3 regions of the Photobacterium sp. NCIMB 13483 genome follow, and region 2 is predicted to be linked to each of the others. Evidence: predicted binding sites of a transcription regulator. Region 2 holds the regulator's gene; each other region holds the start of a gene.
The links. Region 2 encodes CRP, which controls carbon source genes, mostly activating them, when cyclic AMP is high. Its sites were predicted from a motif close to TGTGANNNNNNTCACA; they were not measured.
Positions count from the first base shown of each region.

Region 1 (4,297 bases), on a different contig from region 2:
TTTCTTGGCTGAGTTTTTATTATTAAAATATGCACGTCAATATAACAGCGTCGCTAAATACTTATCTGAACAGGCGCAAGCGATGTTATTACAATATCCATGGCCGGGTAATGTGCAGGAGCTTATTTGCCAAATAAAGCGGGCAGTATTGCTTGCGGAAAATAAATGCATTGAAGCGGATCAGTTAGATATTCCTCGCGTAATTGACGATAAATTAAGTTTAAAAAAAGTGCGTGAAGAATCTGAGCGAAATGCATTATTAACCGTATTAGAAAATAATAAAGGGCAGATATCAGCAGCGGCACGTGAACTTGGTGTCTCACGTGCGACGATGTATCGTTTATTAAATAAGCATCAATTAATTCCACCACCGCGGTGTTTTCGTCAAAGTCACGCCTGATTAATCTATTGGAATCAATATGACTAAATAAAATGCCGTTGCAGCAATTGCGCGGTAAATTGTTTTTTTAAGTAGAAGCCACGCGGTAAGGTTTTAATCGGTTGACCATTTGCGCCATAAGCTTCGGTGAGGACTTTACTGTTGGCGGCTTTTGGGCGTAATTGCAGTACTTCACCATGACGGGCGGTGATGGTTTCTACTTGCCCTAACACGATCATATCCATTAACTCTTCCCAATCTTGCTGTAGTTGTGCTTCTTCTTCGGCACTCGGACTCCACAGTAATGCTGAACCAACATGGCGATCTTCAAGTGGAATATCCCGCTCTCCTTCGACGGGGACCCACAATACCCGTGCCAGTTTTTGTCTGATATGACTGCTGTGCCATTGTAAGCCTTGCACTCCAATCAAAGGGGCAACACAAACAAACGTTGTCTCAAGTGGCTTCCCCTGATAACTGATCGGTATGGTTTTTAGTTCTATGCCGAGCTCAATAAAATCGGGAACCGGTTTACTGCCCGCCGTTGCACCGAGGTGCCATTCTAATAATTGACCAACCCAACCTTTATCACGTTTAAGATCCGGAGGGGGAATGATGCCCGCGATTGCGGCTAATTCACCAAGAGTCATGCCAGCCAATTGTTGGGCTCGATTGAGTAATTCAGCTTCTGTTTTTGGCGTTGAACGGATGATTTTTATATTCATAAAGTGTCGTGATAGTCAGTTATATTCAATTTTTTATCGCAATTAATACTATCATATTCGTATGGGTTGGTGGATGAGGATCGGTGTTGATCATTGGTAGTGAATGTTGATTGTGGTTGATCATTGCTGCTGAATAGGCGTTGTAGCAGGGGTTGAGGCTTTTATCTTTGATGACAGGTCGATGTTATTTAATACGAAGTTTAAAATAAAAAGATATCCACAGCTTTTTTTTTGAAAATATTTCATAATAGTATAACTGAGTATTTATACAGTAATAAGTTGTAAAAATAACCATTATGATGCGGTGTTGTTCACAGTGAGGAGGCGGTAATTGTGGGTAACGTCATTATTGGTTGATATTTAACCGATCGTTTTTTGGTGATGTGAAAGTTGTCTTTATTTTATTTTATTATAGCGGTGAATTGGTTTTATATTGATGTTTTTAATAATAAAAATAAAAATTAATTCAATTATAGTGATGCGTGACTAAGGTGTCGTTTGTTACTAAAATCGGCTTTTTTTAGGTTTCTGCACAAATCTATCCACAGAAAGAGTGAATAAATGTGGGACATGTCTCATTTGGCTGTCTGTAAAGTAATCAGTGTGCAAAGTTATCCAGAATCTGGTTTTTATTGTGTAAAACTCGGCGATATTGATGAATGTTTGTTTACCGATCACGTCTACTATGAAAAAATCACTATTAATAGATATTTATACTTGAGGTCGTCCAGTGATTGATGGCGATGGATACCGCCCTAATGTAGGGATCGTTATCTGCAATGGCCATGGCCAGGTATTTTGGGCTCGACGATATGGACAACATTCTTGGCAATTTCCGCAAGGTGGCATTGATGAAGGTGAAACCCCTGAGCAAGCTATGTACCGTGAATTGTATGAAGAAGTAGGATTAACCAAAAAAGATGTCAGGATAATTGCGTCAAGCCGACACTGGTTACGTTATAAATTACCGAAGCGTCTTGTGCGGTGGGATTCAAAACCTGTTTGTATCGGTCAAAAGCAAAAGTGGTTTTTGCTGAGTTTGGAATGCGATGAGTCCAAGGTCAATATGCAGCGTGGTGTAACACCTGAGTTTGATGGTTGGCGCTGGGTAAGTTATTGGTACCCAGTAAGGCAAGTTGTCTCTTTTAAGCGTGACGTATATCGTCGAGCATTAAAGGAGTTTGCAGCTGTTGCAATGCCATTTAAAGAATGGAAAGAACGTAAATTTAAGCGCATTAAAAAACGTAATTAGCAAGTCGAGGTTATTGGCTCACAGGGAACAATTAAAGGCTCGTTATGCTGACACAGCTAAGAGAAATTGTTGACAAGGTTGTCAGCACCCACACATTGATTGATGCATTGGATCAATTAGTTTCCAATACTACTTTGGTAATGAAAACCGATTGTTGTTCGGTGTACATTGCCGATCATCAGCGTCAGGTTTATACCCTGATGGCGACACAGGGATTGAATAAATCTCGACGACGCATTAGCTTACGCTTTGATCAAGGATTAGTAGGATTAGTGGGTCAACGAGCTGAGCCATTAAATGTTGCAGATGCTCGAGTACATCCCCGCTTTAAACATTTACCAGGGATCGGAGAGGAATCTTTTCGATCCTTTTTTGGTACTCCCATTATTCATCAACGCCAAGTTCTCGGCGTTATTGTTGTCCAGCAGCGCGAGCAACGTGAATTTACCGAAAGTGAAGAGTCTTTTTTAGTTACGCTAGCAGCTCAGTTGGCGGGTATTTTAGCGCATGCGAAAGCACAAGGGATGTGGTTTGAAAAAGGCCACCGATTACACCTCACGGGATCAGCTGCATCAACTGGGGTCGCGATTGCCAAAGCATGGTGGGATGACACACAGCCATTATTAGAGCATGTGGCGCCAGCATCATGTTTAGACTGCCATGCTGAACAAGAACGCTTAACCATTGCGATAGATTCTGCGGGTAAAGAATTTCGACGGTTGCGAAAGCGGTTTGATAGCGACTTACAAAAAGAAACTCTCGCCATTTTTGACTTATTTAGTCACCTGCTTAATGATCCTTTGTTACGTAAGGATCTTAAACATCATATAGCTGGAGGGGATCAAGCCGAATGGGCTGTACGGCAAGTGGTTGAAACATATTCAAACCGTTTTGCTAACATGAAAGATCTTTACCTTAAAGAGCGCGCGCGTGATATTCGTGAGTTAGGACAACGGCTATTATATTTTTTATGTGATGATAAACCTAATGAACAACAATGGGATGAACCGATTGTCTTGTTGACTCGTGAATTAACGGCGGCAATGTTAGCCACTGTACCTGCTGGAAAACTAGCAGCAGTGGTTGCTCAAGAAGGCGCGGCTAACTCTCATGCCGCCATTTTATCGCGAGCATTAGGTATTCCGACCATCATGGGAGTCGATTTTACACCTCAAACTGTACACAACAATTTGGTGGTGGTTGATGGTTATCGTGGCGATTTACTGGTTAATCCTAATCGGCATGTGTTGGCTGAGTATCGTCGTTTATTGCGTGAAGATGATGAGCTTGAAAAGATCGTTGAATGCAATCAACAGCAACATGCAGTAACCAAAGATCAGCAGCGGATCATGGTACATATTAATGCCGGATTAAGTGCTGATTCACATTTAGCATTAAACAAAGGCATTGATGGGGTGGGTTTATACCGCACTGAAGTGCCGTTTTTGCTACAACGCAGTTTTCCTTCCGAAGAAGAACAAATTAACCAGTATCGTGCAATTTTGCACACTTACCCCGATCAACCCGTGGTGATGCGAACATTAGATATTGGTGGCGATAAACCATTACCTTATTTATCCATTGAAGAAGATAACCCGTTTCTTGGTTGGCGTGGCATTCGGTTTACGCTTGATCATCCTGAAATATTTATGATTCAAGTACGTGCCATGCTGCGAGCCAGTATTGGGCTGACTAATTTAGATATTTTATTGCCGATGATTTCGGGGATAAATGAACTCGATGATGCTAAAGCCATAATTGAACGAGCATATACCGATGTCGCTCAAACGGCATTAGCGGCAGGACAACAGCTGCATAAGCCTCGAATTGGGATCATGATTGAAGTGCCGTCGATGTTATATCAATTGCATGCTTTAGTTGGACGGGTCGATTTTATCTCAGTGGGGAGTAATGATTTAACCCAATATTTATTGGCTGTTG
Region 1 is NZ_PYLV01000018.1:1,277-5,573, forward strand. It holds gene C9I86_RS13795 (sigma-54 dependent transcriptional regulator) at 1-400, shown strand, start outside; gene mutH (DNA mismatch repair endonuclease MutH) at 424-1,104, opposite strand; gene rppH (RNA pyrophosphohydrolase) at 1,835-2,356, shown strand; gene ptsP (phosphoenolpyruvate--protein phosphotransferase) at 2,401-4,297, shown strand, end outside.
Region 1: rppH (RNA pyrophosphohydrolase) is a predicted target of CRP. The motif match lies at 1,667-1,682, and genes of this name have one in related genera.

Region 2 (4,297 bases):
TATTAAGCTCCGCAATCAAATGTAATCACTACATTATTGTAGCGATAACCATTAAAACTTGGTATCAGTTGCATTTTTATCACTTAATACCGACATTTTAGCAAACATGTAGTAACATTTATCGCTGACCATTATTTGTTATTAAACCTGTGCTAATCACAACAACAAGGTGAGTTATGTCGGTAAAACACCCTATTATTGCTGTCACTGGTTCATCAGGCGCGGGTACGACCACCACCTCTGAAGCCTTCCGCAAAATGTTTAATATGATGGACATCAACGCCGCATGGTTAGAAGGCGATAGTTTTCATCGTTTTACTCGCCCAGAGATGGATTGTGAGATTCGTAAAGCCAAAGAACAAGGTCGTCATATCAGCTATTTCGGTGCAGAAGCCAATGACTTTGAACAGTTAGCCCACTTTTTCGAGCAATATGCTCAAGACGGCAGTGGCAAGTTTCGGCGTTACTTACATACCTTTGATGAAGCCGTACCTTATAATCAAATGCCGGGTACTTTCACGCCTTGGCAACAGTTAGCTGAAAATACTGATGTGTTATTTTATGAAGGGCTACATGGCGGTGTGGTTGATGGTGAAACCAATGTCGCTCAGCATGTTGATTTACTGATTGGGATGGTGCCCATTGTAAACTTAGAGTGGATTCAAAAGATCATTCGCGACACTCGCGACCGCGGTCATTCAAGAGAAGCGGTGATGGAATCAATTGTGCGCTCAATGGATGACTATCTTAATTACATCACACCCCAATTTTCTCGCACCCATATTAATTTTCAACGAGTCCCTACCGTTGATACGTCAAACCCTGTCAGTGCGAAAGGTATTCCAAGTTTAGATGAAAGCTTTGTCGTGATCCGGTTTCGTGGCTTAAAAAATGTCGACTTTCCACATTTATTGGCGATGATTCAAGGCTCATTTATGTCACGCCACAATACCCTTGTGGTTCCTGGTGGGAAAATGAGTTTTGCGATGGAACTGATTATGCGACCGTTGCTTGAACAACTCATTGAAAATGGAAAAATAGCGTAAGCATTATTTCTTGTATGATACTCAGAAGTAAGTATCAGACGTAGCTCTCACTACTCGTTGATAAACGGTTACTGATATCAGCAACCGTCATCGTCATCGAGTTACGCCACAACAATCTCATAGCTGTGACTCATTTCAACACCTTTACCTAGCATCAAACAAACTGAGCAATATTTTTCAAGCGAGTCAGCCACCATCTTACTCACTAGTGCATCATTTAAATCATGGCCAGTAACAACAAAGTGTAAATTGGCATGAGTGAAAATTCGTGGCGCTTGTTCACGACGTTCGGCGAAGATATTCACTTCACAAGCCGTGATCTGCTGTTGTAAATCTTGTAAACCACTAACAACATCCACAGAGCTACATCCCCCGGCAGCCATTAATACCAACTCCATTGGACTTGGCCCTTTTTCACCACCGTTACCATCTAAAACGACGCTATGGCCCGATGCTGATTGGCCAACAAACGTCATGTTTTCTACCCATTTTACACGTGACTGCATTTTTATATCCTTGAGCTATATTATTTAAAATTTGATCTTATTTTTGTTGATAATTCCATCGATGTAAACGTTATTTATTTTGTTTGATGCTAATTGTGTTGCATATTTCTATTGCTAGAATTGGAGAGCAAAATCACTTTGAAACGGTGCTTTTGGTAACTAAGTCACAACGATGTGATCATGTGCACACTTATCTCTCATAAATGAGCGGGTCATCGAGATCAATATCAAGAAAAAGCCCCAAAAAAAGGATACACTCTAAACCAGTTTAAGTTAGCTCGCAGCCCATCAGCTGAGTGAATAACCCTGCCAACGCACAGTTTTGTCGAGTTATCTTTACAGAACATATTGTTGGGCAACATATGCAGAGGAAGTTAGTAATATGGTTCCAGGTAAACCGCAAACAGATCCAACTTTAGAGTGGTTTCTTTCCCATTGTCACATTCACAAATATCCATCAAAGAGCACGTTAATTCACGCAGGTGAAAAAGCAGAGACTTTGTACTACATCGTGAAGGGTTCTGTTGCTGTATTAATCAAGGATGAAGAAGGTAAGGAGATGATCCTTTCTTACCTAAACCAGGGCGACTTTATTGGTGAACTCGGCTTGTTCGAAGAAGACCAAGAACGTACAGCTTGGGTTCGCGCAAAAAGCCCTTGTGAAGTTGCAGAAATTTCATTTAAAAAATTCCGTCAATTAATTCAAGTTAACCCAGATATTCTAATGCGTCTATCTGCTCAAATGGCATGTCGTCTACAAGTGACAAGTCAAAAAGTGGGTGATCTTGCGTTCCTTGATGTTACAGGTCGTATTGCACAGACATTACTGAATCTTGCAAAACAACCTGATGCAATGACACACCCTGATGGCATGCAAATTAAGATCACTCGTCAAGAAATTGGTCAGATCGTAGGTTGTTCTCGCGAAACAGTCGGCCGTATTCTTAAAATGCTAGAAGAGCAAAATCTTATTTCTGCTCATGGCAAGACTATTGTGGTTTACGGTACACGCTAATTATTTTAGTCATACCAAAATCACCGATGAAACCGCAGCTTATGCCTGCGGTTTTTTTTTATCACTCCCCAGATGATCACCGTAAAACAATCATTGAACACTCAGGCATTAGTGTTAAATTTTAACTTGTAATAACATCTATTTATGCTACATTTTGCTCACAAATGGATTTTAAATCGATGATGGTCAATATGGATATTGAACGCTTTTCAGTTAACAGTTACACCACGGTACCTGGGATCTTAACTAGTCAGCCAACAACCATTGAAATGACAGGGTTTAGTGATAGTCGCTGTTATCTCGAACAACAAACCGGATTACGTCGCTGCCCTGCAGATGAATCAGGTGTTTGGGCTTCACCACTGGATAACTAACCCTTCAACAACAGTGCTTATGCGCTAAGCACTGTTTATTTGGCTTACAATTAACGATCTGTACTTTCAAAAATTTTATTCGCCGAAGCAACCACAAACCCTGAATATAACTCACCATTCGCTTGGGGATGGCGTTTTGCAAATTCATAAAATCCACCAGGGATGTTATGAATACCGTCTCGAAAACTGACCCCCACCTTGTCAGCCATGGTTGCTGATTGTTCCAACATCACCTCAGCATTACCTTTTATCTCCCCGCCCGCTTGATTAATAACAAACTGGTTATGGCGCAATAAATGATTAACCTCTTCAAGATTAGAGAACTGTTCTAATTGATTAATACTCACCGTAAAATGGTTAGCGCCAAAACCGTGTGCCGCAACCCACGCTGCATATTCACTTTCAGCCGCTAAAAATTGATAGGTCGCAAAGTCAAGTTGCCATGGACGGCCACGATAAATAAAATCAGGTTGGCGAAAATAATCATCATCAACCTGATCAAGCAAGGCTCGTATCGTATGTTGTAATTCAGCCGAGCACCCCGCTAATTGTAATTCGCTAATAAAGACTTTTGGCAACACCGGGTTTGCATGAATAAAGGATTCGGCATACAGCTTTTTGGCACTAAAATGATATTTTGCTTGCGGTTGGTAACCCAAAGCAATAAATGGCGCAGCCAGTACGGCTAAGCCACACTTCGGTAACCCAAAGCTGCGCAATGCAATATGATCATTAAGTAATGCTGTGTCCTCGGTTAACAACTGCTGTATTTGCACCGCTGAAGGGCATAAGCGGTGACTATAATCGTGCCATAAACCATCAAAAAGTTGGGTAATAGATTCCATAATCAGCCTGCCTATTGAAAGCATTATCACTCATTAAACCTTAGCTCAAGCATACTCCTGGCGCTAATTGAGCCGGTAATTGCACATCATCCCCTTCAACAGACGCCATAGGATAAGCACAATAGTCCGCAGCATAATAAGCGCTTGGGCGAAGATTTCCTGATGCGCCAGGGCCACCAAAAGGTGCATCACCACTCGCTCCTGTTAAGGGTCGGTTTCGATTCACAATACCAGCACGAATATGTTCAATAAAATAGAGCCATTGTTGCTCATCGGTTGAAATGAGCCCTGCCGCTAAGCCATAGCGAGTTTGATTGGCACTGACTACCGCTTGAATAAAATCAACATAACGACTAACGTGTAATAGTGGTCCAAAATATTCTTCATCCGCAAGTTCAGTAATAGCACTAACATCGATAATCGCAGGCGTCACAATTGCGCCTTGTCCCCGCGTTGCCGTTAATAAAGCAACGCCACCAGCATCCAAAAGTTGTTGTTGATGCAATATGAT
Region 2 is NZ_PYLV01000006.1:145,654-149,950, reverse strand. It holds gene C9I86_RS07470 (YheU family protein) at 1-25, shown strand, start outside; gene C9I86_RS07465 (phosphoribulokinase) at 177-1,046, shown strand; gene C9I86_RS07460 (OsmC family protein) at 1,148-1,552, opposite strand; gene crp (cAMP-activated global transcriptional regulator CRP) at 1,935-2,567, shown strand; gene C9I86_RS07450 (hypothetical protein) at 2,747-2,941, shown strand; gene C9I86_RS07445 (DUF1338 domain-containing protein) at 2,992-3,786, opposite strand; gene astD (succinylglutamate-semialdehyde dehydrogenase) at 3,827-4,297, opposite strand, start outside.

Region 3 (4,297 bases), on a different contig from region 2:
TGTACCTGGTTCAATCATATCAATCATTTAAATGCTTTTTATTATGGCTAAGATGATTAGTTGTATTCAATTACGCGCTTAAATGGAGGCAAAGAATCAAGTAATGCCTTTCCATAACGACGATTAATAATACGACGATCTAAAATAACCACTCTACCAGAATCGCGTTCTTTTCGCAGCAGGCGACCTACTGATTGAATTAACTTTTTACTCGCTTCTGGAACAGAAATTTGTAAGAAAGGGTTACCGCCTTTACTTTCAATGTATTCTGCATGTGCTTCTTCTACTGGTGATGTTGGTACGGCAAATGGAATTTTAGTTATAATTAGGTTTTCTAATAAATTCCCCGGTAAATCAAGACCTTCTGAGAAGCTTCCAGTGCCAAATAAAATGCTAGGGATGCCATTTTTACAATTGTCTTTATGTTTTTTTAGCGTTTCGTTACGTGATTCTTCACCTTGAACCAGTAATTGCCACTTGTTTTTCTTGGCTAATGGTCGCAAGGCATCGGCGACTTTGTTCATTTGCCAGTAAGATGAAAATAATACTAAGCTTGCGGTTTCACCTTCAAGGTATTCAGGCAATACTTCTATCAGTAGATCGGTAAATTGTTCTGCTTGTGGCTCAAGTTTTAGCGCTGGAATAACTAACCGAGCGTTGTTTTGATAATCAAACGGTGATGCAAGTGCAAGAAAACGCGTGCCTTCTGCTTCTGCATCAGAGATTCCCGCTTGACGACAAAAGAAGCTAAATTGATTTAATGCACGTAATGTTGCCGACACCAAAATAGCGCCCGCAGCACGGCTCCATAACAGTTGATCAAGACGATAGCCGACTTCTAATGGTGATACTTCAATGATGTAATCATTCTCACGTTCAGGACTTTTTTCTATCCAACGTGCAAGTGGTGCGCCTTTTTTATGGTTGGGTTGTGCCATTAAAGACCAAACTTTTTCTAAATTTTCAAGGCGTTGAAGGTAAAAACCGATCTCAGTAAGTGCTTGCTCACCTAAACGTGGAATAATGACATTTTCCTTGGTACGTTCAGCGATAAGATCTTGAATTTTACCTAATGATTGTAATGCTTTCTTACTGGCATCTTTACAACCTTTCGCTTCTTCTTCGAGCCATGCGGGTAATTCACCATGCTCAAAGCGATAGACACCATCTTTATTGAATTTGCTTGAATCAATAGTGTTGGCGATTTGATTTAAAGTCGGTACTAAATGCTGCACGCTGTCTTGAATTGCGTTTTGGAATCGGTTTGCTTTTTGGTAGTCGGCCAGCTCAGCAAATTTAGCCACAATTTGATTGAGTTTTTCAAGCCATGTAGCAGCCCCTTTGAGACTGGATGCGGCAGATGAAAAGTCACGCGCGACTTGTGGTAAATGGTGTGCTTCATCAATCACATAAATGGTCTGTTCCGGCTCAGGTAAAATCACACCACCGCCTAATTCAATATCAGCCATTAATAAGGCATGGTTTGCCACAATAACATCTGCTTTATCTAGATGTTCTCGTGCTTTAGCAAAAGGGCAGCTACGGTGTTTAGGCATTCCTGCATGGCAGCTGTGTTTATCCGCCATAATTTGTTGCCATACTTTGTCTGGAATCGTTGTCGGCCAGCTATCACGATCACCATCCCATTTGTTTTGTTCAGTAGCTTTTAGCATCCGTTTAAGTAAATCAAGATCGGATTTTTTTGGTTTTTCTTCCCACATTCCCAGTTGTAATTCGCTATCGGTTGAGCAACTTGCTTCTAATTTGTGGTTACAACAATAGCGTTGACGTCCTTTGGCAAGAATAAAGCTAAATTCTCGTGGGAAAATTTGATTAAACAACGGTAAATCTTTGGTAATTAATTGCTCTTGAAGGGCGACGGTTGCCGTTGAAATCAACAGTTTTTTATTATTGAACAATGCAAAAGGGATCCCGCCAATTAAATAGGCCAGAGATTTACCAATACCCGTCCCTGCTTCTGCAACGAGAACTCGATTCTTTTTATGGTATTCACCTGCGAGTGTTTTCGCTATTTCTGCAACTAAATAGTTTTGTGCACGACGAGGAATAAAGTTATCGAGTTGATGACCAAGGTTGATGTAACACTGTTTGATGTCGCTTTTTATGGTGTTGTGCAGCATGGTTGAAACTTCATAAGGGCCGGGAAAACCATTATAGCATGAAGCACTAAATGTGAGCGGTAACAAAAATTACGCTATTTATATTTTAAAGTGAGGGATCGCTCACGATTTTTTACTTCTATTACATTTGCGTTATAGGCACTTTCTGCTAGTAAATTTAAATGCTGCTCATTTGAATTTAGCACAGTGTTTTATGCTGTTTTTTTTGTGTTTTTAGGTTGATTAGTTATGTAAAACACCGCTGTTCATAGGTATTAATTTAATGTTAATTGCATTTTTTTACCTATTTTTTTGTGATTAATATCGAATCTATTTTCCGTAACTATTTGTTTTTGTGATGTGTTTTATGTTTTTTTATATTTAATTTAGATTATTTGACAAAAATATTGAACTTCTGTCAGGATGTGAGCCATAAATTACTTCTCTTGTGTTTTAGTGTTTTGTTTTAAAAATAGAACTCATGACAGGGGAATATAAGGACAGGGAATCTCAGGACTGAGATTTACAACAATAAGAAAGGCAGTGGACATATCATGAAAAAAACTCTATTAGCGCTAGCAGTTCTAACTGCAGCTGGTTCTGCGAATGCTGGCATCAACCTTTACGATGCAAATGGCGTTAAAGTTGATCTTTCTGGCGCAGCTGAAGTACAACTTTTCGATGGTTTTGAAAAGAATGCTGATTCAACTATTCGTATTGATGATGGTGATTTAGTTCTTCATGCAACAGTTGCTGTTTCTGACAATCTGAATGTTGTTTCTGGTACTGCGTTTAAATACGAAAGCCGCGATCTACAGAACTACGAGCTATGGACTGGTTTCTCTGGTGAATTCGGAACAATAACTATTGGTCGTCAACTTCTAGTTTCGGATGATTCAGGTATCGGTAAAGACTACGAGTTAGGTGCTGGCCAAATTGACTTTGCACAAACTGAAGGCGACCGTGTTGCTAAGTACGTTTACGACAACGGTACTTTCTATACTGCGGTTTCTCATGAAATGGATACTGACCACAGCACTACAATTACCGATGGTCGCGTTGGCTTCCGTACTGGCGGTCTAGATGTTCGTGTATATGGTTACGACGGTAAACGCATCAGTGCAGAAGGTTTCACTCTTGGTAATGATAATGGCACACCAATCATCATCCCAGGTAAAGCGGGTGAAGATATCAGTGGTTACAACCTTGAAGCTGAATACGCAATGGGTGCAATTAACCTAGCAGCATCTTTTGGTCAAGTTAAGTACCAAGCCGCTGATACTAAAGTAACAAATAAGAATATTGATCTATACGAAATCAACGGTTCTTACACTATCGATAAAACAACATTGGCACTTGGCTATGTTCGTGGCGAAGATAAAGTTGATAACGGTAACGTAATCAACAATGTGTACGCAAACGTAACTCAACAATTGCACAGCAATGTACGTGCATACCTTGAACTAGGTTACTCTGACGATAAGAAAGATGAGCTAGAAGATTTCGGTTACGTTGTTGGTCTAGAAGTTAAATTCTAATTTGGCTGCGATGTAATGATAGATGAAGCCGCCTCCTTGGCGGCTTTTTGCTACTTTTTGTTTTGTTAAGCAGAGGGTGGTTATTGTTATCGCGCTGACAACAGATAGTAGTGATAACAATAATCAGCCAATAAAAATATTAAGGATTAATACATGAAAAAAAATCTATGGCTATTAATGGCATTGTTTTCAGTAACGGCACAAGCTGCAACATTGACGGTGGCGGATAAAGTGAAGTTATTAGCCGTTGATGGTAAAGAAGTGAAAGGTCAAGGCTGGAGTGAGGTTGAGAGCGTTGAATTAACCGACGGTAAGCATCAAATTGTGGTACGTTTTGATGGTGAGGTTAAGCGTGGTTCAAAGACAACTATTTATACCACTCGTCCGTATTTGTTTGATATTGATTTAGTTGATAGGAATGCTGAGATAACATTGCCTCGACTAACAACTGAATCACAAGCAAAAGCTTTTTTTGAACGTGGTGCAACATGGCAATTAGCCCTTGAAAATGGTGTAACAAAGCCATTGGTTGGGGTTGAGTTGCAAGGTGATGGTTTTGCCGCATACAGTGATATTGAAGCGGTTATTGCTGCTTATAATCGCGATAATGGTATTGTGATTGAGCAGGGTAATGCTGTT
Region 3 is NZ_PYLV01000001.1:127,551-131,847, forward strand. It holds gene C9I86_RS00635 (TSUP family transporter) at 1-27, opposite strand, end outside; gene dinG (ATP-dependent DNA helicase DinG) at 57-2,141, opposite strand; gene C9I86_RS00645 (porin) at 2,675-3,658, shown strand; gene C9I86_RS00650 (DUF2057 domain-containing protein) at 3,812-4,297, shown strand, end outside.
Region 3: dinG (ATP-dependent DNA helicase DinG) is a predicted target of CRP. The motif match lies at 2,233-2,248, and genes of this name have one in related genera.